One region of the Streptacidiphilus sp. BW17 genome, then DNA from elsewhere that is predicted to be linked to it. Evidence: riboswitches for the same ligand, from Rfam matches in the RefSeq annotation. Region 1 holds a riboswitch; the other holds the start of a gene.

The links. Region 1 has a riboswitch for guanidine ahead of ABH940_RS32150 (MBL fold metallo-hydrolase). Riboswitches for the same ligand answer to the same signal wherever they lie in the genome.
Positions count from the first base shown of each region.
Region 2: another riboswitch for guanidine. It lies ahead of ABH940_RS19715 (multidrug efflux SMR transporter); the one in region 1 lies ahead of ABH940_RS32150 (MBL fold metallo-hydrolase).

Region 1 covers NZ_JBGCCR010000039.1:7,038-21,544, forward strand. The annotation lists gene ABH940_RS32095 (hypothetical protein) at 1-190, shown strand, start outside; gene ABH940_RS32100 (hypothetical protein) at 444-611, shown strand; gene ABH940_RS32105 (hypothetical protein) at 770-931, opposite strand; gene ABH940_RS32110 (tryptophan 2,3-dioxygenase family protein) at 1,344-1,862, shown strand; gene ABH940_RS32115 (hypothetical protein) at 1,955-2,182, shown strand; gene ABH940_RS32120 (hypothetical protein) at 2,195-2,392, opposite strand; gene ABH940_RS32125 (serine hydrolase domain-containing protein) at 2,745-3,902, opposite strand; partial or broken gene ABH940_RS32130 (Scr1 family TA system antitoxin-like transcriptional regulator) at 4,156-4,414, shown strand; gene ABH940_RS32135 (hypothetical protein) at 4,482-5,069, opposite strand; gene ABH940_RS32140 (hypothetical protein) at 5,121-5,843, opposite strand; gene ABH940_RS32145 (SigE family RNA polymerase sigma factor) at 5,840-6,352, opposite strand; gene ABH940_RS32150 (MBL fold metallo-hydrolase) at 7,039-7,917, opposite strand; guanidine-III (ykkC-III) riboswitch at 7,929-7,996, opposite strand; gene ABH940_RS32155 (ABC transporter substrate-binding protein) at 8,697-10,214, shown strand; partial or broken gene ABH940_RS32160 (IS630 family transposase) at 10,301-10,384, opposite strand; gene ABH940_RS32165 (BTAD domain-containing putative transcriptional regulator) at 10,583-13,231, shown strand; gene ABH940_RS32170 (LuxR C-terminal-related transcriptional regulator) at 13,575-14,507, shown strand, end outside.
Region 2 covers NZ_JBGCCR010000015.1:41,607-56,113, reverse strand. The annotation lists gene ABH940_RS19760 (hypothetical protein) at 1-169, opposite strand, end outside; gene ABH940_RS19755 (dihydroorotase) at 166-1,461, opposite strand; gene ABH940_RS19750 (aspartate carbamoyltransferase catalytic subunit) at 1,458-2,453, opposite strand; gene pyrR (bifunctional pyr operon transcriptional regulator/uracil phosphoribosyltransferase PyrR) at 2,450-3,007, opposite strand; gene ABH940_RS19740 (transcriptional regulator) at 3,399-3,902, shown strand; gene ABH940_RS19735 (SDR family NAD(P)-dependent oxidoreductase) at 4,087-4,860, opposite strand; gene ABH940_RS19730 (dihydrofolate reductase family protein) at 4,877-5,551, opposite strand; gene ABH940_RS19725 (SRPBCC family protein) at 5,764-6,198, opposite strand; gene ABH940_RS19720 (hypothetical protein) at 6,320-7,096, opposite strand; gene ABH940_RS19715 (multidrug efflux SMR transporter) at 7,170-7,484, opposite strand; guanidine-III (ykkC-III) riboswitch at 7,533-7,597, opposite strand; gene ABH940_RS19710 (winged helix DNA-binding domain-containing protein) at 7,659-8,840, shown strand; gene ABH940_RS19705 (SRPBCC domain-containing protein) at 8,856-9,386, opposite strand; gene ABH940_RS19700 (AAA family ATPase) at 9,636-12,440, opposite strand; gene ABH940_RS19695 (nuclear transport factor 2 family protein) at 12,589-12,972, shown strand; gene ABH940_RS19690 (MFS transporter) at 13,080-14,507, shown strand, end outside.

The DNA.
Region 1 (14,507 bases):
CGCGACCACCCACTTCTACCTCGCCCGCGACCTGGCAGCTGGCCGGACTACCCGCGACGCTGCGGAGGCATGGATGAGGGTGCGTACCGTCCCGTTGCGCGAGGCGGTGTCGCTGGTGCGCTCCGGGGTCATCAGCGACGCCGGGTCGGTGGCCGCGCTGCTGCTGGCCGACCAGACGACGACTCCTTGACCAGGAGCCGGTGCCCCTCGGCTGACGTGAGCCCGTGGTGCCTTGGTCAACGCGAAGTCCAGCTGCAGTCAGTGGGTGCCCGTAGCGTCGTTCCAGCGCACCCAGCCCGTGCGGGCCACAACCACGCACGACGGTCCGGCGGCTTCGGATGTAAGCGGAGCTGTCGGCCCGACTTCCTACGTCCCTATTTCCGCGGCGTGGGCAGACTGCCACGATGACGAGACCAGTAGCCACACGGGACGGGGGAGCGAACATGCCCAATTGGGGCGGCGGAGGCGCCAATAGCGGCGACGACGCGGACAACAACCCAGAGCCTGACGCCGAGCAGGCCCAGGAGCAGCCAACCGCCGAGGAGCAGGCAGCCGTGGGAGAGCCGGCGCTGGACCGCGGCATCACCGACCCCTCGGAGATCAGCGGCTGAACCGGCAAGCACAGCACGACAGGCCGGGCCGGCTTCGACACACGGCAGCAGGTCCGGCCTGACTCATGCGCCGGTCGCCTCCTTCCGTGAACGGTGACCTGGCCGTCCCGTTCCCGCGATTGACCCGGTAGCGGGGCGCGCTTGCGGGCAGAGGCGACTCAGTGGTCCGGGAGGGTGTACGCGGCGCGGATGCCGCCGTAGACGGGGAGTTCGCCCCTCTCGTCGTTTCCACTCAATGCTGCGAGTTCCCGTCCCGACTTCCCCTGTCTGCGATGGGCTCGGCGGATCCTCTCGGACAGCACCTCACGCGACCTGTTCACCGGCAGTCTCCTTGCCCCGGACCGTGATCAACACGCACAGCGTGACGGCCGAACGGCTGACACCGCCCGGTTACTCCGAAACCACCGTGGTCTTGCGGTCCCGGTGGACGTGGAGGTTGTCCGCGCTGTGCAGCGTCACGTAGTCGCCGTAGTCGCTGTACAGGTCGACGATCCCCAGTCGTCCCCATCGCTGACGAGTTCTCCGCGCCGGCGTAGGGCGCGCAGGTCGGGCGGCGACTTGGGCCAGGCGGAGGTCATCGGGGTCGTTGCTGGCGGTGTCTCAGGTGGCGTGTGCCGGGGTGGTGTTGGGTGGGTGTCGGTACGCCCGCGCACAGCGGCAACGGGATTTGCTGGAGATACGGCACCGCACCTCTGCCCCGTCATCCCGTCATCGCGTATTGAGGACCAGCACATGGACGACAAGGACCCTGCTGACGTCGAGAGCCCATACGCGACTTATCTGCACGTGCCGCAGCTTCTCGCGTTGCAGCACCCGCAGACCCGGGCTTCACGCGGTGCGCAGTGGCGCGATGAGCACCTCTTCATCGTGGTGCATCAGGCATCCGAGCTTCTTCTTGCCCACGCCCTGGTCGAGCTGCGGCAGATCCGACGCCCGTCGGGGAGCACACCCGACGACAGTGTCCAGGTCGCACTCCAGCGGGTGCATGACCTGCTGCGCCAGCTCGAAGGCCTGCTCACGTTGCTCGACACGCTGACCGCGAAGGGTTTTGCCGCCTTCCGCCCGCTGCTCGGTGAGGCCAGCGGCGGACAGTCCGTGCAGTTCGCCGAGCTGTTCCACCACATTGCCCAGCCCGGATGCGGCGCACCCGCACCGCTTGCGGACGCACGAGAGATGAACGCACGAGTGACCGCGTGCGTGAGGCGGCGAAGAGCTGGAAAGAGCGGCACCTGCGGCTGGTGGAACGGATGATCGCAAACCAGCCCGGTACCGACGGCACGGCCGGAGTCGCCTATCTCCGCTCACGCATCCGCACTCCGCAGGCATCGTGAAGGCGCCGACCGGTGGCCTCCATCGCCTGCACATTCTGCACGGAAAGCGGAAAGCGGAAAGCGGAAAGCGGAAAGCGGATACGGGTGACCGTGACCGGCTACGGGGATGGGCCCGGCACCGTGCAGGTCGGCCAGGAGGTGCCGGTGGGCCGCGTTGTGCTGCCTCTCCGTCTGCTCCAGGCCGGGGCCGTCGATCACGTCGGGCAGAGCCAGGCACTCGCGCCCGCGGTCGTGACCTGAGTTCTCGGGGGGTCAGTTGCCCCAGCCGGTGTCGCCGTTCGGGTTCGCGTGGGTGAAGCAGAAGACGCACGCCGGCTTGACGTGGCCGGCAACCGTGGTGGCCTCGGCAGGCATTGCCAGGCTGACGGCCGTCGCCGCCGTGCTGCCGGCGATCGCGAGAGCAGCCGCGGTGAGGGCGATGGCGTGTCGGGCCTTTGCGAGCTTCAGCATGGCAGTGTTCTCCCGTAGTCGTGCCCTGGCGAGGGCAGTTGATGGCTGGTGTGACGTTGAACTGCCGCGTGGGCCAGCCCTGCGTGAGGCGGCACGTCCAGCCTGCGTCACGAGCCGGGTGAGGTCACGTTTCCCGTACGTATCCGTACAGCCCGCTCGGCGGATGGGCAGAGAGATTCCCGGCCCCGCGGCAGCGCCCCGCAGGCGCGAAGGTCCAGAACCACGTCAGGCGGATGCCCAGTCGACCCCTGCTCCCCACATGCGCTGTCCCGGTGGCTCACCCCGTGCAACAACGGCGGTCGGACCGCCTGCTCCCGCCTGCCGACACCGTTACCAGTAGCTCGCCTCGCCGTCAGGAGTCCGCGTGCAGGAGAGCGCAGGTGAAGTTCTCCTCGACGGCTCGCATCTTGGCGAACACGGCCGGGCTGCTGGCCGGTGTGATCTGGGCGTTCACGGAGAACGTCATGGAACGGCTGCCGTCCGGTGTGGCGACGGCGAGCTGTGTGTATCCCGGCGTGTTTCCGGTGTGGCCGTAGACCACGCCGCAGCGGGTGGTGTAGCGGAAGATCGCCAGTCCGGCCTCATTGCGTCCGGGCCCGGGCGGCTCGGAGTTCCCGTCGATGAACATCCGCTGCTGCCGACGGACCGACGGCGAGACGAGGTGCCCGGCGGCGTAGGCGGCGACGAAGGTTGCCAGGTCCCGTGGCGTCGACACGACGCCGCCGGAGGCCCAGACGCCGGAGTTGCCGAACAGGGTGCTGACGTCCTCCGGCCCGGTCGCTGTCACCGCGTAGCCGTGCAGGTAGGGCCTCGGCAGGGTGAAGCCGGCCGGCAGGCTGGTGTCGTCGAGCTCGAGCGGTTCGTAGACCAGCTCGTCCAGCAGCGTCTCGTACCGCTGGTGCGTCACGGCCTCGGCCATCAGTGCCACCGCGATGTTGTCGGAGTTCGAGTACGCATAGCGGCTGCCGGGAGTGAAATTCAAAGGCTTGTCGGCGACGAACTGCAGCAGGCGTCGTGAGTCGAACCGGTGGTGCGGATCCTTCCTCAGGATGTTCCCGAATGCTGGCGCCCGGCTGAAGTCCGGCAGCCCGCTGGTGTGTTGCAGCAGCTGGCGCAACGTCACCCTGCCCCAGTCCGCAGGGAGATCCGGCAGGCGCTTGGAGATCGTGTCGTCGAGGCTCAGCAGCCCGCAGCTGACGAGGCGCAGCGCCACCGCGCCGCTGAAGGCCTTCGCGACGCTCGCGATCCTCATGTGGTCGCCCGCCCGGGGCAGCCGCCCGCTCTCCACATCGGAGGTTCCGGTGCGCACGACGATGGTCCGTTCGTCGCTGCGGAGCACGACGATGGCCCCGGGCGGGCCGCCGGCTTCGCGGACCAGCCCGTCCAACAGCCCCTGCAGGCGTCGGTCCTCTCCGGAACCCTCGACGGGGGCGGGCGCGGCCGCCGTCAGGGCAATGGAGAGGGCCGTCATTGCGGCGATCGCGACGGATCGCTTTGCGGTGACCTGCATGGCACTCCTGCCTTCAGGGGGACCCGGCAGCGAGGCGGGCCGGCACGCGGGATTCGGCTCTCAACGTCACCAGGGACGCAGGTGCCAAAACATCTGCGGGTTCGGGTCACCCAAGTGCGGTCCCGCTGGGCAACCGGCCTGATGCTGTGTCTCGTGTCGGCCGCGGCGGGGCTGGCGACGCGATGGGCAGTCAGTCGCCCGTGGTGTCCAGGCGCCCGGCGAGGAAGGCGATGCTCAGACGGACGTGCCCTGCTCCTTCTGGCTGGTGCCCGGCCTGATCCAGACCCGGCGCCTACACCGCCGCCGCCCTCCAAGCGATCCAGCAGCGCCGGGGGCTCGTGGACGACGTCGACCGGCCCGTCGCCGCCCGCATCGGGCGGCGACGCGTCCTCCACGAAGGCGACCGCCGCTTCGCGTTCCTCATGGAGGAGTCCGTCCTGCGTGGCGGCATCGGCGGCCGGGAGGTCATGGCCGGGCAGTTGGGACGCCTCATCGCGATCGGTTCCCCGCCTCCTCGGGCCGGGGAACCTGTCCGACGAAGGAGCCGCTGTCGGTCAGGAGGAACTGGCGCAGTGCCGTTCAGCGGGTGGAGCAGCCGTTCCAGATCGTGGCCATTGGGCTGGGGATCTGGCTGAGGCAGCCGCCGGTGTCGGGGAAGCCGCCGGTGCCGAGGTAGGTCCAGGTGCCGGCGGAGCTCAGGCGGAAGTACTTCCGGGAGCTGCCCTCGTCCTGGAGGGCTACCTGCTCGTTCGTGGTCGCGTCGGCGGTCGGGGTGAACCTTGTCTCCGCGTACATGACGCCTCCGCACCCGCCGTAGAGAAAGCCGCCGGCCCGGGGCTGGATGTGGTCCAGGTGGGCCACCGCCCCGTAGGCCTGGGTGACCGCTGTTTTGACGGCAGCGGTGGCCACCAGGTTCTCGCAGACTGCGGCGGTGGGGGACGGGGTCGCCGTCATGGAGGCGGTCGCGGTCGCAGAGGAGGTTGCGGAGACGGTTGCGGAGGTGGTCGCGGAGGCATGCGCGGACGCGGACGGGCTCGGCGCTGCGGCGACCGCGGAGGTGGTGGCGGAGGCGCCTGCGGCGGGACCGGAAGAACGGCAGGCACTGAGTGCCATCGCGGCGGAGACGGCGAGGGTCGCGGCGGCTGCGCGACGCGTAGCGGGATGCATGATCGGTTTCCTTCGGGACGAGCTGGTGACAGGGCTTCAGCGGCATTGCGACTACATCCCGGGCACCTCCGCTTCGGCCAGGACCATGCCTTGGGCGTCGTAGACGGTGATCTGTATCTCAGAACCGTGTTCCGGGGGTTGCGGCCCCGTGGGCAGCCAGAGGAACCCGGTCGCGTAGCCGGGGTGCCCGGCGAGGGTCACGACGGTGGCGCGGTAGGTCCTGCCGTGGACCGCGGCGGTCATCCGGGCCGCGTCGCCCGGGCCGAGGTACAACGGCGCGTAGAGCGTTCCGGAGCTGTCCGCGGCTTCCCGCGCACTCACCGAGCCCTGCGGCTGGTTCCCGTCGGTGATGGTGTTGCAGCTATAGGCGCGGGTCGCGTACGGCCCCAGAGCCTCGCATGCCTCAGCGGCCGTCAGCCGCATCCAGATCTGGTGGCCGAAGTCCAGGTCCCGGTCGGCCGGGACCACCCGCACTGCTGGCCACGGGACCGCCGCGACCGACGCCGACGCCGAGGGGCGGGCCGAAGTCGAGGAAGCCTGCGACACCGCAGACGCGGCGACTACGCGTCCTGCCTGTGCGCCGCCTGAAGTAACGGCCAGCGCCACGCCCACAGCCGCGACTGCGACCGCCGCCGCGAACGCCCTGCGGACCCGCCGCCTGGCTCCGCGCTCGTGGATCGCCGCGGCCGGGCCCGCCCAGTGCGGCGGGCGGTACCCCAGCGCCTCGTCCGCCAGTGCGCGGCGCACCATGTCCTCGTCCTGGTGGATCGTCACTGCTCCTCCATCGATCCCGACGCCGCGTACCCGGCCAGTGCCTGGTGGTTCCGCAGCTTCGCCAGACCTCTACTGGCCTGGCTCTTGACGTTCCCAGTGGTGCAACCCAGGACGTCGGCAACCTGCCGCTCGCTGAGGTCCTCCCAGTAGCGCAACACCACCACCGCCCGTTGCCGCGGCGGCAGTTCATCCAGCGCCCGGAGCAGCGCGGACCGCTGCTCCACCTGCGCCATGGCGGACGGCTGGGCCCGCTCGGGCACCCAGGGCATCAACAACTGCCGGGCGCGGCGCCGGCGCTGTCGACTGAAGCCGTTGTTCACCATGGCTCGGTGCAGGTAGGCGTTCGGTGCGTCCAGCCGCCTGATCCTGGCCCAGTGCGGGTAGACCTTCGCCAGCGTGACCTGCACCAGGTCCTCGGCCTCGTGATGGTCGCCCGTCAGCAGGTACGCGGTACGCGTCAGCCGCTGCCAGTGCGCCGCTACGAAGGCGTCGAAGTCGACCTCAGCCAGCCCCTCCCGCGTTTCGGCACCCCCCACGATCACCGTCACCGCCACCACGGACTGCCCTCCCCGCTCCACGGAGCCGCACCAGCGACGGCCCTCACCCTCCTTCACCACGCGGGGGCTGCAGAAGTTGCACGAGAACCGAAGACAAGCCAGAACATTCAGCACGGGTAGCCGTCGATGTCGGGCCGCTCCATGAGGATGGCGGGTGTTGACGTCTCGTCTGAGCAAGTCTTCGGCTTTGGTGAGCGGCGTTCCGTGGTGAACGGGCCCGATCCGGGCCCGGAACCTCGGAGACACCTGTGGCCCCGCCAGCTCTGAGCGCTCGGCCATGGCTGAGGCGGTCTTGGAGCGCCAGGCCCCGACGTCAGCTTCCGGCGCGAGGTCCTCGCCGGCCCGAAGGCGCCCCCGTGCAGGCGCCCGTCAGCCAGGCAGGGATCGAACTGCGGCGGTCCGGCCTGCGACACAGGGCCTGTCAGGTCGGTCAGCATAGGCGTGCAGCTGCGCCAGAAGATCAGCACGCCTGGCGCGTCCGCCCTTCCTGCGCCGGCCCGCGCCAGTGGGCAACACCGGTGCCCGACCGATGCCCGGTCTCCACAACATCCGGTGCCCACCGTCCTGAACAGTGGTCAGAAGTTCGGGGGTGCCGAGCCAGTGGCGCGTCCGGGCCGGCGGCGCGACGTGGGCCTGGTTCAGTCGTCTGGGCAGATGACGAAGAGCGGGTACGGGAGTCGGCGGGGCTCGTCGCTGACCTCGACGAGCGCGTCGCGGATCTCGTGCAGGTGCCCGGTGGTCATCTGCAGCGGGGGTTCGTGGGGCTGGTAGGTGGTGCGGACCGGATAGTCCACGCCCGCTTCGGTGGTCATCTCGATGTGGCAGCCCAGGACGTGAGTGACGGGTCTGTGTTCGCAGAACTCGATCAGGCGGTCGATGGTCCCGGCGAACGCGGACCAGTCCTGGATGTAGAGGCGGCCGGGGTAGACCGTGTCGCCGGTGAGCAGGACCCCGGTCCACGGGTCGTAGAAGGTGACCGCTGTCTTGTGGTGGCCAGGGGTAGCGAGACACTCGAGCACGCGGCCCCCCAGATCGATCCGCGCCACGGCGGTGGGGTCCTGGGCGAATCCGAAGTACTTCCAGGCCGTGGCAAGGTCTGCGTCGACCACGGTGGTGTCGGGACGGTCGGCGAACTGATTGTCACCCGCGATGTGGTCGCCGTGGGCGTGGGTGTGCAGTACCAGCAGCTGGTAGTCCGGCCGGGGGTTGCGGACGAGCCAGCCGTCGATGAGTTCGTCAACCACTCGACGCAGCGGAAAGAACTCGGTGGACGCGGTGGCTCCGGTGTCGATGAGCACGGCCCGTGTGTTGCCGAACAGCAGGAACAGGAACGGCGCTTCGTAGTGGATGGCCATGTTCTGACGCAGGATGACGGTGTGCTCGTCGTAGGCGTAGACCTGGATGTCCGGGTCGGTGTTGTGCTTGGACGACGGTGAGCCGTGGATCCAGCGGACGTCCAACTCCCGGGGCCTGCGAACCGGGCTGTCGAAATCGATGAAGGATGTCCCTGTGGCCATGACGCCTCCCGAATGCGTCGTCTTTGCAGGCCGGGTACGGCGCACGTCTCGTCCGGGGCTGGCACTTATGAGCCTCCGCCGCGAAGCTACCACGAGATCGATCGACGACTCCGCCGCCCAGCGCTGCTGCAGCGACACCGCCTGGACCGCGCGGCCGGAACTCCCCGTTCACGATGGACCTGGCGGTGGCCCTGGACCGGGCACCGGGTTCACGGGTGCCCAGGCGTGGGCCGACAGGCCTCGGCGAACCCTGGGGCCCACCGGTGGGCACTGCGGGCGACCGGTGGCTCGCCTCCTGACGTCGGCCTACCGGCGCCGCCCTCTTTCGCGGCAGAGCACTCAACGTGGCGGAGCAGGGTCCGTTCAGGGTGTGGCGGCAGGGTTCGTCGGCACACCCTCCACGTAATCCATCCAAAATCCACAGGGTATGCACATATGGCCTGGTCAGGGCGCTGTTCGGTGCGTCATTGAGGGATGCGCGGCTCCACGGTGAGTTTCCGTGTATGTACTAAACGTCATAACAAGATGGGATTTATAGGACCTAGGCGAATATATCGCTCCTGGCGGGGCGTCTCTTTGAGTGAGTGTCAGTCCAGGAGCGGTTGCGTGGCTCGTGCGACCTGCGTGGGAGGCTGCTCACTTCACGATTTTTGGAGATGCGGAACACGATGTCAGCAGCCAAGCGAATGTCAGCAGCGTTCGCCTGCACGGGTTTGATCGCCATGACCGCCGCGTGTGCTCCCTCGGGGCCTACCGGCCAGGTTGCGGGGGCGCCGCCTGTGGTCATCACGGTGGGTTCGGCGAACGCCTACACCACGCTCGACCCGGCGCAGGCCTACGACATCGGCGCGTGGACGCTCTACTCCAACATCTACCAGGGCTTGATGAGCTACCGGCCGGGCTCGGACACCCCGCAGGCGGACGCGGCCCAGTCGTGCGGCTACACCGATCACGCCGACGAGACCTACACGTGCGTTCTGCGCCCGGACATGACGTTCTCCAACGGCGACCCGCTCAACGCCGCGGCAGTCAAGTACTCGATCGACCGCGTCATGGCGATCAATGATCCGAACGGCCCGGTCGCGATCCTGGGCGCCACCATCGCGTCGGTGCAGACGCGGGGGAACGACACGGTTGTCTTCCACCTGAAGTCTCCGGACGCGACCATGCCGGCCAAGCTCAGCTCCGGCGTCGCCTCGATCATCGACCCGAAAACCCTCCCGGCTGCCAAGGAAGCCGCCCTGGACTACACCGGTGTCGTCGGCTCCGGCCGGTACAAGATCGACTCGGTCACCTTCACCGGCTCCGGGGTCGACAAGTCCCCGAGCGAGGTCAAGCTCTCCCTGAACCCGAACTACAAGGGATCCGCCGCGACTCCGCGCAACTCGGGGATCGACCTGCGGTACTACCCGGACCAGGAGGGCACCAAGAAGGCGCTGGACGACGACCAGGTCGACACCGTCATCGCGGACCTCAACGTCTCCGACGTGGTCAGCATGCAGCAGAACCAGCAGCTCGGCACCGGCCTCCAAGTGGACTCCGGCCCGGGCGGCGGCATCCACATGCTGGTGCTCAACACCGCGTCCGGCGTCTTCGCGAAGCAGCCCGTGCGGCGCGCGGTGGCCGAGCTGCTCGACCGCGGCGCGATCGCCGACAAGGCCTTCAGCCACATGGTCTCCCCCGCGTACACCATCGTCCCGAGCAGCATCGCCGACGCGACCAGCAGCTTCTCCGTCTACGGCCAGCGGCCCCTGAGCGCGGACAAGGTCCGCCAGCAGCTCAAGAGCGCCGGGGTGTCGCTCCCGGTGCCCTTCACCTTCTCGTACTACAGCAGGGGCGACCAGGCCATCGCGCAGGAAGCCGCGCTCATCAAGCAGCAACTCGAGGCCGGCGGCATCTTCAAGGTCACCCTGCACGACTACGTGACCCACCCGAAGCTCGCGGCAGCGATCCTGCAAAAGCCCGACTTCGACGCCTACTCGCTGACCTGGTACTCCGACTACCTCGACATCGACGACTACATCGCCCCGCTCGTCGGCCCGCACAACGCCGTCCAAAACGGCTACGCCGCTCCCGCCGCCCTGATCGCCGACGGCCTGGCGCACACCAACCGCGAGGACGCCAAGAGCGACTACGCACAGATCCAGCAAGACATCGCACGGGACGTTCCCGTGGTGCCGCTCTGGCAAAGCAGCCAGTACGCGGCCACCCAGGAAAACGTCGACGGCGTGCCACTCACACTGGACAGCTCCGGCATCCAGCGCTGGTGGCTGATCGGCAAAAGCTCCACCTCCTGACACCCACCACCCGCACCGGATGCGACACAGGGACCGGAGGCTACCGAGAACACCCCTGACGCGCTGCGCGGCACGCTCAGTCCCACGTCGGCCAGGCCGGCCTTCGCCCAGCAGGACCCGCCGGTAGGACGGACGCCCAGCGGGCCGAACTCGTCCATGGCGAAGACCCGCCCGATCGCCGACCAGACCGAGTCGCACCGCCGGTTCTTCGTCGGAATGCGGCGTTTCGCCCCCGGGTGCGGGTCTTCCCTTGGTTCATTGGTCTAGTCCAAAATGATCGTTGACGAAGTCACGGCAAAACCGGCCGCACTCGGCTGCGATGCCGCGGGCGGTCATGACGGGTCACGGACACCGGACGAGGGGATGCCATGTCGGAGTGGGGCGGGGGGCTTCCCCGGGGAGGTGGTGCAGCCGAGTCCGGCGAGTTCGGGACGACGCTCCAGTTGTTTCGCAGACGGGCGGGGCTGAGTCAGGAGGTGGCCGCGTCGCGGGCCGGGATCAGCACCAGGGCGCTGCGTGACATCGAGCGAGGCCGGGTCCAGCGCCCCCAGACGCGCACCCTGCAGCGCCTGGCCGAGGCGCTGCAGCTGACTCGCGGAGAGCGGGCGGACCTGCTGGCGGTCGGCCGCACCGCGCCGCCTCGCGGCGTCAGTCGGCCGCGCCTGCTGATTCTCGGCCCGCTCTCCCTCCAGCGGGGTGACGGCTCCGTGTCTGTCACCAGTCCGATGCTGCGCCGCCTGCTCGGCCTGCTGGTGCTCAAGTACCCCGAGTCGTCCACCCAGCAGGAGATCACGGACGTCCTATGGCTGTCCGGGCCGCCCAGTTCCCATCAGAGCCTGATCCACACCTATGTCAGCCAGCTCCGCCAGCTGCTGGAACCGGGCGATCTGCCGACGGTCCCGCCGCCGACGGTCGCCCGTACGCCCACCGGCTACGTGCTGAAGGCGTCCCGAGGCCAGATCGACCTGGGCCACTTCGACGAGCAGCTGACCCAGGCGAAGCGGTTGCGCCGCGTGCCGGACCCCGGGGCCGCGTACGCGGCGCTGACGCAGGCCCTGCAGTGGTGGCGGGGTCCGGTGCTGGCGGATGCGGACCCGGTGCTGCGTCAGCATCCGGCGGCAGTGGCGGCCAACGAGCGGCGCGTCGAGGCGGCGCTGCTGCACGCCGACACGGCGCTGCTGCTGCGCCGGCACGAGGAGGCCGTCCCGGTGCTGCGGGACCTGGTCAACACCGAGCCGCTGCACGAGGGTCTGCACGCCCGGCTGATCCTGTCCCTGGCCAGTTGCGGGGAGCAGGCCGCCGCGCTCCAGGTGTTCAGCCGCCTGCGTGACCGGCTCGACGAGGAGCTGGGGATCGCGCCCAGCGCGGAGCTCCGCGACGCCCACATGCGGGTGCTGCGTCAGCAACTGCCCACCGCGCAGCGCCTCGACGCCCCCGCTCCTGCCGACCGCGCGGTGCCCGCCGGCCCGCCCCCGGCCCAACTGCCCGCCAGGACCGGCTCCTACGTCGGGCGGGGACGGCAGATGCGGGAGCTGGACGACCTCGTCTCGCCCGACCCGGCGCGGCGCTCACAGCTGGTGGTCGTGGTCGGGCCGCCCGGGGTGGGCAAGACCGCTCTCGCCAAGCACTGGGCGCACACGCGGCGGGAGCACTTCGGGGACGGGCAGTTGTTCGTCGACCTGCGCGGCCACTCACCGCTTCCGACGCTGCGCCCGAGCGATGTGCTGGCTCAGTTCCTCCGGGCCCTGGGTACCCCGGCCGACCAGGTGCCCGCCGACGAGGACGAGGCCGCGGCGCTCTACCGCACGCTGCTCGCCGGCAGGCAGATGCTGATCATGCTGGACAACGCACGGGATGCCGAGCAGGTCAGACCGTTGATCCCGGGCGCGCAGGGCTGCGTGGTGATGATCACCAGCCGCAGCCAGCTCGCGGGGCTGGTGGCGAGCGACGGTGCCCGACGCCTCGCCCTGGACGTGCTCGACCCGGACGAGGCCTGCCAGTTGCTCAGCAGCATCGTCGGCGCGTGCCGGGTCTCGGCCGAGCAGGAGGCGGCCCGCCGGCTCGTGCAGGTGTGCGGCGGTCTGCCGTTGGCCATCCGGATCGCCGGCGCCAACGTGGTGGCCCGCAACGCCGGGATAGCCGACTACGGTGCCGAACTGGCGGGCAGTGACGTGCTCAGCCGGCTGTGCGTCGAAGGGGATCGGCGCTCGACCGTGCGGGCCGCCTTCGACCTCTCCTACCGCGCGCTCCCGGTAGCGGGCCAGCGGATGTTCCGGTTGCTCAGCCTGATGCCCGGCCAGGACGTCACGGTGCCCGGCGCGGCGGCGCTGGTGGACTCGACCTCGGCCGGAACAGCCGGACTCCTGGTGAGCCTGACCGACGCGCATCTGGTGCAGGAACGGGTGCCCGGCCGGTTCGGGCTGCACGATCTGCTGCGCTCCTACGCCCGCGAACTGGTCGGCAGGGACGAGGCGCACGCCGCCCAGCAGCGGCTCTACGACTGGTACCTCTACCACACCGACGCCGCGGTCCGGCTGCTCTATCCGTCGGAGCCTGCCTCGGACCGGTCCGAGGCAGGCTCCGCGCCGTCGGCCGCGCTGGTCTTCTCGGGTCACGGTCAGGCCGCGCAGTGGCTGGCCGCGGAGCGGGAGAACCTGTCCAGCGCGGTCCTCCAGGCGTCCGGCGCCGGTTTCCCCGGCGTCGCCTGGCGGTTGGCGGAGAGCCTGCACAGTCATCTGTCGGCAGGGAAGTACACGGGCGACTGCCTCAAGGTCGCGACCGCCGGGCTGTTCGCCGCGGTCGCCGACGGCCGGCTGCAGGCCCAGGCCGCGGCCCAACTTCGGCGTGCCGAATGCCGTTCGGCGATGGCGCACGACGCGCAGGCCGTGGAGCTGCTCGGCAGCGCGCTGGAGCTGGCACGGCAGGCCGACTGGAGCGACGGGCAGGAACTGGCGCTGCGTCGCCTCACCGCCGCGCACCGGGGGGACGGCACCGTGGTCCTTCCCCCGGCCCCGTGATCCGCCGGTCCGCCGGGCGGCGGAAGGGCAACTGTTGCGGCAGGTACCGCAGTTCTGCCGGTGCCCCGCCGACCGGTCCGGGGCGGTCGGCGGAACTGCTGGTCAGGGGAGGCATGTTGGCTGTGATCGGCTCAACTCCGGGCTTGCGGTCCTCTGGTCCGACTGTAGGAGCCTCGGCAGGCCCGCTGCGTACCGTGATCACCAGAGGTTGGTTCCGCGCTGATTCATGAGGTGACACGTTGCGACAGCTCATCGCGCCCCTGACAGCCGCCCGTGCGGGCCGGCTCGGGCTCCTCCCCTGCGGCCGAGTCGGCATCATCCACGCGATCAGAAGGAGATGACGATGGAACTCTCCCCAGAGGCCCTGCGTCAGGACGTCCAGCGGGCCGCCGAGGTGGACGAATTCATGATCGCTTGCTACGAACACGCCCTCGGACTACCGGACTTCACTCCCTCCGGCATCGCCGAGGCGCTCGGCGTCGCACAGCAGCGTGCCGACCGGGCGGTCGCCGCGCTGCGCGATCTGCGCCTGGTCAGGTCGGCCGAGCGCGGCACGGACCGGCTGATCGCGGTCAGCCCGGAGGCCGCCCAGATGGAGCTGCTGATCCCGCTGGAGCGGGAGATCCTCGACAGACGTCGCCGACTGGCGGGCTTCAGGGGGACGTTCAGCTCCTTCGTGGCGGCATTCGAGAAGCAGAAGCAGGCCGGCACCCGCGCGAAGTCGGTGGTGATCACCGACGACCCGGAGGAGATCGAACTGCGGCTGCTGGAGGCTGCGCAGGGCTGCACCACCGAGGTCCTGGTGATGCAGCCCTGCGTGGCCCAGGAGACCCCCGAGTTGCGGCTGGCCCGCCCGCTGGTGCTGGAAGCCGTGCGCCGGGGCGCGCAGGGACGGGTCCTCTACCCCCACACCGCCCGCGGCGACTCCGACACCCGCGCGCACATCGGCGAACTCCTGCCTGCGGGTGGGCAGGTGCGAACCACCAACGAGGTGCGCGACCGCTTCCTGGTCTTCGACCGGAGGACGGCCTTCATCCCGGCCGGTGACGGTGACGAGATCGCCGTCGTCTACGAGGGCGCGGTCGCGGCCTTCCTGGCCGGACAGCACGCCAGGGCCTGGGAATCCGCGTTCACCGTCGACTCCGGGGCGGCCGGCTACGCCGGGACGCTGGAGGATCTGAAGGCGACCCTGCTCGACCTGCTGGCCTCCGGGGCCAAGGACGAGGTGATCGCGCGCCGGGTGGGCATGTCCGACCGGACACTCCGCCGTCATGTG
Region 2 (14,507 bases), on a different contig from region 1:
TGCGCCACTGCCAGCCCTGGCGCATCAGCCAGTAGACGAGGGCGATGACCAGCAGGATGCCGATGACCCAGCCGACCAGGTCACCCACATGGGTGACCGGCGCGGAGTGCGGGGTCTCCGCTGTCTGCAGAGACGAGGCAAGCAGCTTGACGCTGTCGGCGGCGCTCATACGAGCTCACCGTCGAGCACCGTGGCGTCGCCGCGCAGGAAGGTGGCGACGACGCGTCCGGGCAGGTCCATGCCGCGGTAGGGGGTGTTGCGGCTGCGGGTGGCAAAGGCGTCCGGGTTCACCTCGCCACGGTAGTCCGCGTCGAAGAGCACCAGGTTGGCCGGCTCGCCCACCGAGACGGGGCGCCCGTGGCCCGGGATGCCGCTGATCGCGGCGGGCTTGGCGGACATCCGCTCGGCGACCTCGGCCCAGCCCATCAGACCGGTGTCGACCATCGCGGACTGGACCACGGAGAGCGCGGTCTCCAGGCCGACCATGCCCATCGCCGCGGCGGCCCACTCACACGCCTTGTCCTCGGCGGGGTGCGGCGCGTGGTCGGTGGCGACGATGTCGATCGTGCCGTCGGCCAGCGCCTCGCGCAGGGCCATCACGTCGGCCTCGGTGCGCAGCGGCGGGTTGACCTTGTAGACCGCGTCGTAGGAGCGGACCAGCTCGTCCGTGAGCAGCAGGTGATGCGGCGTCACCTCGGCGGTGACGTCCCAGCCCTTCGACTTGGCCCAGCGGATGATCTCGACCGAGCCGGCCGTGGAGAGGTGGCAGACGTGCAGGCGCGAGCCGACGTGCGCGGCGAGGAGCACGTCGCGGGCGATGATCGACTCCTCGGCGACGGCCGGCCAACCGGCCAGGCCCAGCTCGCCGGAGACGATGCCCTCGTTCATCTGCGCGCCCTGGGTCAGCCGCGGCTCCTGCGCGTGCTGGGCGACGACGCCGCCGAAGGCCTTCACGTACTCCAGCGCGCGACGCATGATCACCGCGTCGTCCACGCACTTGCCGTCGTCGGAGAAGACGCGGACCTGCGCGGCGGAGTCGGCCATCGCGCCGAGCTCGGCGAGCTGCTTGCCCTCAAGGCCCACGGTGACGGCGCCGATCGGCTGCACGTCGCAGTAGCCGGACTCGCGGCCCAGCCGCCAGACCTGCTCGACGACACCGGCGGTGTCGGCGACCGGGAAGGTGTTGGCCATCGCGTGGACGGCGGTGTAGCCGCCCTTGGCGGCGGCCTGGGTGCCGGTGAGGACGGTCTCGGCGTCCTCACGGCCCGGCTCGCGCAGGTGCGTGTGCAGGTCGACCAGGCCGGGCAGGGCGATCAGGCCGTCGGCCGCGATCCCCCGCTCGCCGTCCCGGAGTTCGAGGTCGGCGCCGATCTCGGCGATGACGCCGTCCGTGACGCGGATGTCCTGCGGGTCGCCGCCGAGGATGCGGGCGCCCTGGATCAGGTAGTTCGTGGTGCTCACTTGCCGGTCTCCTCGGACGTGTTCGCAGCAGTCGCGGTGGAAGAAGTCGTGATGGCGGGCTCGGAGCCGCCGAGCAGCAGGTAGAGGACGGCCATGCGGACGCTGACGCCGTTGGCGACCTGCTCCACGATGACCGCGCGGTCGGAGTCGGCGATGGTCGACTCGATCTCCATCCCGCGCACCATCGGGCCGGGGTGCATGACGAGCGCGTGCTCGGGCATCAGCGCCAGGCGGCGGGCGTCCAGGCCGTAGCGGCGGGTGTACTCGCGCTGGGTCGGGAAGAAGGCGGCGTTCATGCGCTCGCGCTGGACGCGCAGCATCATCACCGCGTCGGCCTTGGACAGCGCCGCGTCCAGGTCGTAAGTGACCTGGCAGGGCCAGGTCTCGACGCCGAAGGGCATCAGCGTCGGCGGCGCGACGAGGGTGACCTCGGCGCCGAGGGTGTGCAGCAGGCGCACGTTGGAGCGGGCGACGCGGCTGTGCAGGACGTCGCCGACGATCGTCACACGGCGGCCGGCCAGGTCCTGGCCGACGCCCGGGTTGAGGTGGCGGCGCATCGTGAACGCGTCGAGCAGCGCCTGGGTGGGGTGCTCGTGGGTGCCGTCACCGGCGTTGACCACGCTGCCGTGCAGCCAGTCGGACTCGGCCAGCAGCTTGGGTGCGCCGGAGGCCCCGTGGCGGATGACCACCGCGTCGGCGCCCATCGCCTGCAGGGTGAGTGCGGTGTCCTTGAGGCTCTCGCCCTTGGAGACCGAGGAGCCCTTGGCGGAGAAGTTGATGACGTCCGCGGAGAGGCGCTTCTCGGCGACCTCGAAGGACGTGCGGGTACGGGTGGAGTCCTCGAAGAAGAGGTTCACCACCGTCCGGCCGCGCAGGGTCGGCAGCTTCTTGACGGAGCGCGCGGAGACCTGGGCCATCTGCTCGGCCGTGTCCAGGATCAGCAGCGCGTCCTCGCGGGTCAGGTCCGCGGTGGAGATGAGGTGACGCTTCACTTGGCAGTGCCCTCCAGCTCGCCGAGCAGGACGGCGTCGATCCCGTCGGTCTCTTCCAGCTTCACTTTCACGGACTCGCGCAGCGAGGTGGGCAGGTTCTTGCCCACGTAGTCGGCGCGGATCGGGAGCTCGCGGTGGCCCCGGTCGACCAGGACGGCGAGCTGGACCGCGCGGGGGCGGCCGTGGTCGGCCAGCGCGTCGAGCGCGGCGCGGATGGTGCGACCGGAGAAGAGCACGTCGTCGACGAGGACGACGAGCTTGCTGTCGATGCCGTCGGCGGGGATCTCGGTGTGCTCCAGGGCGCGGGCGGGCTTGAGCCGCAGGTCGTCCCGGTACATGGTGATGTCGAGCGTGCCGACCGGGAGCTCGGTGCCGGTGATCTCGGCGAGCTTGCGGTGCAGGCGGCGGGCCAGATGGGCGCCGCGGGTGGGGATGCCGAGCAGGACGACGTCGTCGGCGCCCTTGGCGCGTTCGACGATCTCGTGCGCGATCCGGGTCAGGGACCGGGCGATGTCGCCCTGGTCCAGTACCTGTCGCTGGGCAGCTGTGGTCATGCCGAAGCCGACCTCCTTCCCCGCCTCACGGGACGGGCCTTAAAGGATGTCTACGGGTGTGGCTCCCGTGGCGTCGGCCGGAGCAGACACGCACGTGGGGAACCGTCGTCCACCCTACCAGGGCGATCACCGAGCGCTCCCACGCACCCCCTCCCACCTGCACCTCCCGCTAAGCCGAACGGGGGTTCGCACGGGTGCCCCGTTCGGCTTGACGAACGCTTATCACTCTGCGTAACCTCACACTCAGTTACGGCCAGGCGACGAAGCGCCCGAAGATCTTGAGGATGTGCCGGGTTCGCGCCGTCCGGGCCGTGGAGACCAGACGAAGCACGTGTTCACAGCTTCAACGCTTCACAGCACTCGTCTTTGCACCTGAGTCCGGGGAGACACATTGTCCAGCGACTACGCGAAACAGCTTGGTGGCAAGCTGCGCGCGATCCGCACCCAGCAGGGGCTCTCCCTGCACGGCGTAGAGGAGAAGTCCCAGGGCCGCTGGAAGGCCGTGGTAGTCGGCTCCTACGAGCGCGGTGACCGTGCGGTGACGGTCCAGCGCCTGGCCGAGCTGGCCGAGTTCTACGGCGTCCCGGTCCAGGAGCTGCTGCCCGGCAGCACTCCGGGCGGCGCGGCCGAGCCGCCGCCGCGCCTGGTCCTCGACCTGGAGCGCCTCGCCCAGGTCCCCTCCGAGAAGGCGGGCCCGCTGCAGCGCTACGCGGCCACCATCCAGAGCCAGCGCGGTGACTACAACGGCAAGGTCCTCTCGATCCGCCAGGACGACCTGCGCACGCTTGCCGTCATCTACGACCAGCCGGCCTCGCTGCTGGTCGACCAGCTGATCAGCTGGGGCGTCCTCGACCCGGACGCGCGCCGCGCGGTCCGCGAGGACGACGCGGTCTGAGCCTCTCCGGCTCCCACCGCCGTACACCTCAGCAGAAACGTTGCGGCAGGCACCTTCGCCCGGTGAGTCCACCCGGTGAAGGCGCCTGCCGCTTCTGCGTTCGAGACTGAAGTTCACACTGTCGTTCGGGCTGCCGTTCACACTGTCGATCGCGCTGTCGTCCGCGCTGGGACGGGCGTGCGCGTCAGCGTTCGGTGCGGCGGCGGCCCATGCGGTTGGAGAGGCCGCCGAGGGCGCCCAGCGGAGCCTTGCGGGAGAGGGCGACCGCGGCCTGGTAGCGGCGGGAGGGAATGCAGACGGACTTGCCGCGGACCAGGTCACGCAGGGACTGGTCCACCACGTAGTCCGCGTCGAGCCAGAGCCACCGGCCCACGCGGGACATGTCCATCTCCGCACGCTGGTGGAACTCGGTGTGGGTGAACCCCGGGCAGAGCGCCTGGAGGCGGACGCCCGTCCCGGCGAGGTCGCGGTCCGCGCCCGCGGTGAACTGGACCACCCACGACTTGCTCGCCCCGTACGTCCCGCGCGGGACGAAGGCCGCGACCGAGGCGACGTTGACGACGTAGCCCCTGCCGCGCTCGCGCATCCCGGGGACGGCGGCACGGGTCAGCCGGAGCACGGCCTCGATGTGGACCTTGAGCATGGTCAGCTCGTCCTCGATCGGGACGTCGAGGAAGCCCTTCTTGAAGCCGAAGCCCGCGTTGTTGACCAGCAGGTCGACCGGATGGTCGGCGTCGGCCAGGCGTGCCTCGACGGCGCTGATGCCCGCCTCGGTGGCCAGGTCCGCCGGGAGCACCTCGGTGGGGACACCGTGCGCCTTGGCGAGGTCTTCCGCGAGCGTGGTCAGCCGAGACTCGTCGCGGGCGACCAGGACCAGGCCGTGGCCGTCCTTGGCGAGACGTCGCGCGAAGGCCGCGCCGATTCCGGCGCTCGCGCCGGTGATGAGTGCAGTGCGCATGCGCCCACGTTACTGGTCAGTTTGCTCCGCTTGACCCACTCGTGCCCGTGCGCTCGAAGAGCAGGTGCGCGACGGAGGGCGAGCTGACGAACTCGACGCACTCGTACCCGTCCGCAGGACCACTGCCGAGGTTGTCGAAGAGCCGCTCGCCGCCCCCGAGCAGGACCGGGACCATCGCCACGTGCAGCACGTCCAACCGCCCGCTGCGCAGGCACTGCTGGAGCGTCGACGCGCCGCCGCCCACGCGGACGTCAGCGCCGTCGGCCGCCTCGAAGGCGCGGTCCAGCGCGGCGTCCAGACCGTCGGTGACGAAGTGGAAGACCGTGCCGCCCTTCATCTCCAGCGGGGGGCGCGGATGGTGCGTCAGCACGAAGACGGGGTGGTGGTAGGGCGGCTCCTCGCCCCACCAGCCGCGCCACGACTCGTCCGGCCAGGCCCCGCGCACCGGCCCGAACATGTTGCGGCCGATCACCGTCGCGCCGACGTTCTCGTCGCCGCGCAGCAGGAAGGCGTTGTCGACGCCCTCGGTGCCGCCCTTCTGACCGATCATCCGCCGCCCGTACGCGGCCTCGAAGACCCACGTGTGCAGCCGCTGGCCGCCGACGCCGAGGGGCGCGTCCTGGCTCTGGTCGGGACCGGCCATGAAGCCGTCCGCGGAGACGGAGATGTTGTGGGCCCTCAGCTGCGCCATGCGTGCCTCCAGGATGATGCGACCGGCGTGCGTCCGGTGGGATCGACGGTTCCCATCAAAGCACCGGGGTACGACAGTGCCCGGACGACGTGAGGCGTGGCGCGGAACGAAAGCGGCGAGTGGCCGCGGCCGGAGGTGCCACCGCGTCCACTCGCCGCCGCAGACTCGCAGCCGCCGGTCTGCAGCCGCTGACCCGCAGCCGCCGGTCTGCCTCAGCCGACGAGGCCGGTCAGCTTCTCCAGCGACTCGTTGAGCGCCTTGGTGGTGGCGTCCTTGATCCGGGCCGCCATCATGTTGACGGCCGCGCCCTTGAACTCGCTGTCGACAGTGACGCTGGTGCCGTTCCCGTCGGCCGCCGCGCCGAGCGCGTAGTGCTGGTGCAGGCTGATGCCCATCGGGCCCTTGCCGTCCATGGTGAGGGAGCTGCCGGCGGCAAGCTCGGTGATGGTCCAGCTGACCTCGGCGGGCATGCCCATCAGGGTCATCTTCTCGCCGTAGACGGCACCGACCACGAGTTCCGTGGGGCCGCCGTTCGGGAAGGCGACATGGATGGTGTTCCACTCGCCGAAGCGTTCGAAGTCGGTGAGCACCGCCCAGACCTTGTCCGCCGGAGCGGGAATCGTGGCACTGACGGATACCTCGGGCATGGCCGATCCTCCTCGCAGAACAGTGCAGTAGCGCAGGGCAGAGCAACGCAGAGCGACGCGGAGCGAAGCAACGCGGAAGCAGCGCACCACCGGGCACGCTGCGTGGAGCTCCCAGCGGAGGTTAGTCAGAATCTGACGAACCATCAATAACTGTGAACGTGCTGCCTTCCTGCCAGATTCGGAGGGGCGCCAGGCGGGTGAAGCCGACGCGCTCGGCGACGGCCAGATCCGCGCCGGACTCGTAGCCCACGACGGGGAGGCCCGGGCAGTGGACCGAGGCGGCGGCGAGGCAGTCGTGCCAGGCGCGGAACAGGACCGCTTCGCGGGCGGCGGCGGTGGAGGTGGTGCCGGGGGCTCCGGCCACGTCGGCGGCGACGAAGAGGTTCGAGACGCCGACCACGCCCGCGCCGAGGCTGAGCAGCGCCCCGGCCGAGAAGTCCGGCGCGGCCATGACCAGGACCGACGGGTCCTCCAGCAGCGGGGGCAGGAAGAGGTCGGCGACCTCGCCGCACCAGGCGATCTCCCACGCCGCCAGCTCCCCCGGCGTGCGCAGGCGCTGCCACGGCGAGGTCGCGGCCGGGAGTTCCGGCTCGCGGGCGATCCAGTGCGCGTCGAGCAGCGGACGGAAGCCGTGCCCGGCCAGGTCGAGGGCGGCGAAGCTGTCCTTGACCGAGACACCGGGCGTCGTGCGGTCGACGCGGGCGAGCAGTTCGTCGACGTCGAGGCGCTCGGCGAGGGTGACGGCGTCCGGGTAGTAGCGCGGAGTGCGCTCCCGGCTGGTCCAGGCGTCGAGCCGGTACTCGCCGCTCAGGCCGTGGGCGCGGCACATCGCCTGGCACCAGTCGGCGTTGTTGCGCGCGGCGGCGCGGACGAGGCTCTGCTGAACGGTCTGGTCCATCACTCGTGGATCATCAAACATGAGGGGGCCTCGGGCCAAACCATTTTGTGAGTCCGGGCGCGAGCAGCACCGGTCAGTGGGCCGCCTTCAGGCCCACCACGCCGCCGATGATCATGGCCAGGAAGACGATCCGGGCCACGGTCACCGGATCGCCGAGCGCCACCATCCCGTAGGTCGCGGTCCCGAGCGTGCCGATGGCCACCCACACCGCATAGCCGGTCCCGAGCGGGACGGAGCGCAGCGCGTAGGCGAGTCCGCACATGCTCAGCACGACCGTCACGCCGAAGACGGCGGTCGGGAGGGGGCGGGAGAAGCCCTTGGACGCCTGCATCGCGACCGCCCAGACGGTCTCGAGGACGCCGGAGACGACGAGCACCAGCCAGGCCACGGCAGAACACCTCTCGCAGTAGGGGGCGGTGCGCGGTGCACCGCTCCTGCTGCGTCGTCTTGTCCTTGCCGGGTACGACGCGCTCGTCCGGAACGGAGGAATCCTCCGTCTCTTCGACGCTAGCACAGCCGCGTCCAACGGCAGCTGTCGGAGGCAAGCCCTAGGGTGCTGCCCATGGCGACTGCTGAGATCGACACGGCCGAACGGCGACGACGGATCCAGGCGCGGCAACTCGCCCGGTGGGCCACGCCGTTGGAGGCCGCGGACGCGGTCGTCGGGCTGCACGCCACGGACGCAGCGACGGTCTTCCTCTCGCTCGCGGCACGGCTGCGGGAGCCCGGCGTCGCGCTGGTCGAGCAGGCGCTCTACGACGACGTCACGCTGGTCCGGCTGTTGTCGATGCGGCGCACGCTGTTCGTCGTCCCGGTGGACGTCGCGCCCGTCGTCGACTCCTCGACCGCCCGCGACATCGCCGCCAAGGAGCGGAAGAAGCTGCTGGAGTTCCTCCGCGAGGGCGGCGGTTGGGACGCGGCATGGCTGGCGGAGGCCGAGCGGTCGACGCTGGCGGCGCTGGAGCGGCTCGGTGCCGCGACCGGGCAGCAACTGGGGGCGGCCGTGCCCGCGTTGCAGGAACGGGTGACGGTCGCGGTGGGCAAGCCGTACGAGGCGGTACAGACCGTGGCCTCGCGGGTGCTGCGGGTGCTCGCCGCCGAGAACCGGATCCGGCGCGACCGGCCGCGCGGGAGCTGGACGTCGAGCGCCTACCGCTGGGTCCCGAGCACGCCGCTGCCGCAGCTGCCCGTCGACGAGGCGCGCGCCGAACTGGTTCGCCGCTGGTTGGCCGCGTACGGGCCGGGCACCGAGGACGACCTGAAGTGGTGGACCGGCTGGACGCTCGGCGCGGTCCGCAAGGCGCTCGCCGCGGTGGGCGCGGAGCAGGTCACCCTGCCAGACGGCCCCGACGGGACCGGCCCGGGCCTGGTGCTGCCCGGCGACGCCGCATCCACCCCCGCTCCCGAGCCGCGCGCCGCGCTGCTGCCCGCGCTGGACCCGACCTCGATGGGGTGGCGCGGACGCGACTGGTACACCGATCCCGGCCATGCCGCGCAACTCTTCGACCGGACGGGCAATATCGGCCCGACCGTCTGGTGGGACGGTCGCGTCGTCGGCGGTTGGGCTCAGCAGCCGGACGGGACCGTCGTCCGGCGGCTCCTGGAGGACGTCGGCGCGGAGGCGGAGGCGGCCGTCGCCGCAGAGGCCGACCGCATGGGCGCGTTCCTGGCCGGGACCACGGTCACGCCCAGGTTCCGTACGCCGCTCGAACGCGAGCTCTCGGCGGTGGGGGCGCGTAGCTAGCTGGTGCCGCGCCGGCTAGCCGAGGGCCTCGGCGTAGGCGGCGCGGAGCGGTTCCCACTCCGCGGCCGGATCCCAGGACTGCCAGTCGACCGCGCCGCCCGCCAGGGCCCGGGCGAGGTAGTCGAGGTGGAGGTGCCAGCCGGCGAGGATCTGTGCGGGCTCCTCGATCGGCGCGGGCAGGCGCGCGCTGAAGGCGAGAGCCGTGCCGCCGCCCTCGTCGGTGAGCTCGAAGCGGACCCGGCCGTGCGGGTCGAGATCGAGTTGGAGCAGGGACGGAGGGTCGTAGGCGGTCACCGTGCCGGCGGCGATCACGGTGCGGCCCTCGGGATCGGTGTTCAGCCAGCGGAGCACCACAGCGCCGCCCTCCGCCGGGTCCAGCCGGTCGGCGGCGGCGAGCCAGCGCCGGAGCAGGGACGGACGCGACACGTGGCGCCAGACCTCGGCCACGGGGTGCGGGTAGTGACGGTAGAAGCACACGGCCTGGTGACCCGCGTCGATCGCGACGACGCTGCCGTCGAGCCGAGGGTCGCTGGAGGTGGCGGACACCCTCCGATCATCGCCCGCCGTTGCGGTTCCGGCTCGCCATTGCATCGCCCCGGTCGTGTCGCACGCTCACGTGCTGCCAGCCGGGAGCTCCTTGCTGAGCAGGGTGCCAATGCCCGCGCGGAGGACGTCGATCCCGTGCTCGGCGGCCGGGGCCTGTCTTATGGACCAGGCCGGATCGGCCTGCGGTGTGAGAGCACCCGCCTCGCCGCGTTGTCGTGGGTCGTCGGTCGCCGGTCGTCGGCGCTCCTGTCAGACCAGCGCGGCGAGCTCGCCCCGGGAGGCGACGCCGAGCTTGGGGTAGGCCTTGTAGAGGTGGTAGCCGACCGTCCGGGAGCTGAGGAAGAGCTGGGCGGCGATGTCCCGGTTGGAGAGGCCCTGCGCGGCGAGGCGGACGATCTGCGTCTCCTGCGGCGTCAGGCCGGCCAGCGGCCCTGCGGTTCGCGGCTCCGCGGTCGCTGCGCCGGAGGCGTCGAGCTCGGTGCGGGCGCGGTCGGCCCACGGTGTCGCGCCCAGGGCGTCGAAGGCGCGGGCGGCGGCGCGGAGCGGCATGCGGGCCTCCGTCTTGCGCCGGGCACGCCGCAGCCACTCGCCGTAGAGCAGCGCCGTGCGGGCCTCCTCCCAGGGCCGGCCGGACCCGCTGTGGAGCGACAGGGCGTCGAGGAAGAGCCGCTCGGCGAACTCCTCCGGGGCCAGCAGGGCGTGACAGCGCAACACCAGTGCACGCGCCCAGGGCTGTTGGGACCGCTCAGCCCAGCGTTCGAAGCGGGTCAGCGGCTCGGCCAACGCCTCGCCCTCGCGGATCCGGACGGCAGCCTCCAGCGCGTCAGGGACGGCGCGCAGCACGCCGACGTGGCCCCTGTCCGGGCCGCGTACCAGCGTGCCCAGGAAGGCGAGCGCCTCCTCCGCGCGGCCCTGACCGAGGTCGAGCAGGCCCTCGGCCCACTGCTGCCACGGCGCGCCGACCCGTGCGGAGGCGCCGCCGCGTGCCTCGGCCGAGGCAGCATGCAGGGCCGTGCGGCAGGCAGCCTCGTCACCGCGCTGCGCGGCCAGGTAGGCGAGCAGGGCGTGCGAGGGCGCGGCCCACTGCACCTGGCGGATGTCCGCGGCCAGCGCCAACGACTCCTCGGCGTGGGCCTGGGCCTGGTCCGGGCGGCCGTGGAACAGCTCACTCTCGGCGAGCGTGATCAACAGCGGCGGCAGTGCGGCCAGCACGCCCCCGGCACGGGCCTCGGCGACGACCTGCTCGGTCACGGCGAGGGCGTCCGCGTCCTGGCCGACGGTGAGCGCGGCGGCGCAGGCCTGGATGAGGTCGACCGGGACGATCGCGCCGGCGGACCGCGCCTGGGCCATCGTGGCGGGCAGGGTGCGGCCTCCCTTCGCGTCGGGGGCCACTGCGTCGGGGGCCGCTGAGTCGCGGGCTGCGCCTTCCGGGCCCTCGGCGTCGGGCGCGCCGGCCGCCACCGCGTCGAGCAGGTAGGCCACGACGGGGGCCAACGGGTCGTCCGCGGGGAGGGACAGGGCGGCGAGACGGCGTTCGGTCGTGCGCATGGCCTCGTCGCCGAGGCAGCGGGCGACGTCGTATGCCTGGAGCAGCACGCGGGCCGCCGGGCCGGGGTGGCTGGCGGCGACCAACTCGGCGGTGTCGAGCAGCAGTTGGTGGGCGGGCTCGTGCGCACCCCGCCAGAACTGGGCCAGGCCCTCGATGAACATGAGGTGCGCCAGCAGCACCGGCTCCTCGGGACGCCGGGCGCGGGCACGCCCGGCCAGCGCCTCGGCCCGCTCGATCTCACCCGCCTCCGTGGCGGACTCGGCCGCCTGGACCAGACGGCGCGTCGCCTCGGCCGGATCCGGACTGAGCTGCGAGGCACGCTCCCAGGCCGACGCCGCGCCCGCATGGCCGCCGCGACGGGCGGCGAGCTCGGCGGCCCGCTCCAGCTCGGCCGCGACCGGCTCGTCGGGCCCGGTGGCGGCCTGGGCCAGATGCCAGGCGCGCCGCACCGGCGTGCCGTGGTCGGCAAGCGCCTGCGCGAGCGACGCATGGACCGCGAGTCGCTGGGCCAGCGGTGCGCGGCTCAGCGCCGCAGCCCGCAGCAGCGGGTGGCGGAAGACCAGCCGTCCGCCCGTCTCCCCCGGCTCGACGCGGACGAGCGCCGACTCCTCCGCCGCCTGCAGGTCCTCGACGTGTGCGCCCAGCCGCTCGGCGGCAGCCAGGACCGTGGGCAGCTCGCCCGTCTCCTCGGCGGCGGCGACCAGCAGCATCGTCTGCGCGGCGGCGGGCAACCGGCTCAACTGGCCGTGGTACGCGAGCTGGAGCCGTCCGGCGAGCGGCAGCGGCTCGCTGCCGGCCCGCTCGGCCGCAGGGAGTTCGTGCAGGGCCAGCGGGTTGCCGTGGGCGAGTTCCAGAAGTTGATGCCGCGTCAGAACATCGACGTCCGGGGCGCTGTGCTGGAGCAGCTCCGCCGCCGCCGTGTGATCCAGGCCGGACAGGCGCAGCTCGGCCAGGCCCGGTGCGACACCTGACGCGCCGTCGGTCGACTGGGCCTCGCCCTCGCGCGCCGCCAGCAGCAGGACCACGCCCTCCGCCGCGAGCCGTCGCGCGGCGAAGAACAGGGCGTCGCTGGAGGCCGCGTCGCACCACTGGAGGTCGTCGATCAGGCAGAGCACCGGCCCGCCCTCGGCCAGTTCGGCCAGCAGCCCGAGCACGCCGAGGCCGACCAGCAGCCGGCTGCCCGGCGTGGACGCGTCCGGCTCGGGATCCGCGAGGCCCAAGGCGCGCTCCAACGCCGACCGTTGGGGCGCCGGAAGCGACTCCAGGCCGCCCAACGCGGGCGCGAGCAGCAGTTGCAACGCGGCGAACGGCAGCTCGGACTCGGCCTCGACCCCGGCCGTGCGCAGCACGGTGAAGCCCTCGGCCGCGTCGCGGGCGTACTCCAGCAGTGCCGTCTTGCCGATACCCGGCTCGCCACGCAGCACGAGCGCTCCGCTGGTCCGCCCCCGGGCGGCGCGCAGCAGTTCGTCGATGGCGGCCTGTTCGGTCCCCCGTCCGTACAGCATGCAAGCACCCTACCGACAGCCACCGACATGTTCGTGCGACAAGTACCTAAGCGCGACTGATTCCGCGTCCTCGCCTTCTCCGTAACGTCTTGACCTGCAGGAACGCACAGGACACCGCACCGGACGAACCGGACGAAGGAGAAGAACAATGGACGCCACCGCGAACACCACCGCCCAGGAGCTCGCCGAGCGCTACATCGCCGCCTGGAACGAGACCGACCCCGCCGCCCGCCGCAAGCTCGTCGACGAGACCTGGGCGGAGGACGGCAGCTACACCGACCCGCTGGTCGTCGCCGAGGGCCGGGACGCGGTCGACGCGACGCTCGGGGCGGTCCAGGCACAGTTTCCCGGCCTGCGCTTCCGCCTCGGTGGCCCGGTCGACGCGCACCACGGCATCGCCCGGTTCACCTGGGAGCTCGGCCCCGCCGACGCCGCCGAGCCGCTGGTGATCGGCTTCGACGTGCTGGTCGCGGACGCGGACGGCCGGATCGCGCAGGTCCTGGGCTTCCTGGACAAGGTCCCGTCCGTCTGAGCCGTCCCACCGACCCCGCGCGGGGCTGCTCCCACAGTCCCGCGCGGCCCCACCCCTCCTTGCCAAGTGCCAAGAACCCCACCCACCGACCCATTGGAGCAGGGCAGATGACCGCCATCCGGGTCCCGGCCGACCGGGACTCACGCCTCCCGCACGAAAACCCCGCCGTGCCCGTCGCGGCCGCCGCACCCGCCGCGCCTGCCGCCCGCAAGGGCCTGCTGCCGGTGGTGCTGACCGCGACCTTCATGTCCGCGCTGGACTTCTTCATCGTCAACGTGGCCATCCCGTCGATGCAGCGGCATCTCGGCGCCTCCCCGGCGGCGATCCAGTGGATCGTGGCGGGCTACTCGCTCGCTCTCGCCGCCGGACTGATCACGGCCGGACGGGTCGGCGACATCGTGGGGCGCCGTCGACTCTTCGCGCTGGGGCTGGCACTCTTCACGCTGGCCTCCGCCGCCTGCGGCCTGGCCCCCGACGTCGCCTTCCTGATCGGTGGGCGCGTCGCGCAGGGCCTCGCCGCAGCGCTGATGGGCCCGCAGGTGCTGGGCATCATCCGCACCTCCTTCCAGGGCAAAGCGCAGGCGCGGGCCATCGCGATGTACGCGCTGACGATGGGCCTCGGCGCGGTGCTCGGGCAGCTGATCGGCGGCGTGCTGATCAAGGCCGACCTGTTCGGAACCGACTGGCGGGCCTGCTTCCTGATCAACCTTCCGATCGGCGCGGTCACGGTCGCGCTGGTCAACCGCTGCGTCCCCGAGTCACGTGCGCCGGAACGTCCGCGCCTGGACAACGTCGGCGTCGTGCTCATCACGGCCGCGCTGGTCACGCTCGCGCTGCCGCTGATCCAGGGACGCGGCGACGGGTGGCCGCTGTGGACGTGGCTGTCGCTGGCCGCCTCGGCCGTGCTGTTCGCCGTCTTCGCCGCGCACCAGCGGCACTTGGGCGCACGGCAGGGTTCACCGCTGGTCCCGCCGGAGTTGTTCCGGGGCCGCGCCTTCACGGTCGGCGCGGTGGCCCAACTGCTGTTCTGGAGCGGCCAGGGGTCGTTCTTCCTGATCCTCGCGCTCTATCTGCAGGTCGGCCGCGGGCTGGACGCGCTCACCTCCGGAGTCGTCTTCACCGCGCTGGGCCTCGGCTACTTCGCCACGTCGCTCCGTGCCGACCTGGTCGCGGCGCGGCTCGGACGCCAGGCGGTGGCCCTCGGCGCGGCGTTGATGGCCCTCGGTCTGGGCCTGCTCTGGGCAGGCACCGCACAGATCGGGACCGCACAGATCGGGACCGCAGCCGGGACGCTGCGAGTGCTGTGGCTGGTTCCGGGGCTGGTGGTCGACGGCGTGGGCATGGGCCTGGTCATCGCCCCGATCACGGCGGCGGTACTGACCCGCGTCTCGCCGCAGCTGGTCGGTGCGGCGTCCGGGGTGATCACGACGCTGCAGCAGGTCGGCGGCGCGGTGGGCGTCGCGCTCCTCGGTATCGTCTTCTACGACGCGCTCGGCAGCAGCGGTCCCGCCGGATACGGCCATGCGTTCCAGTCG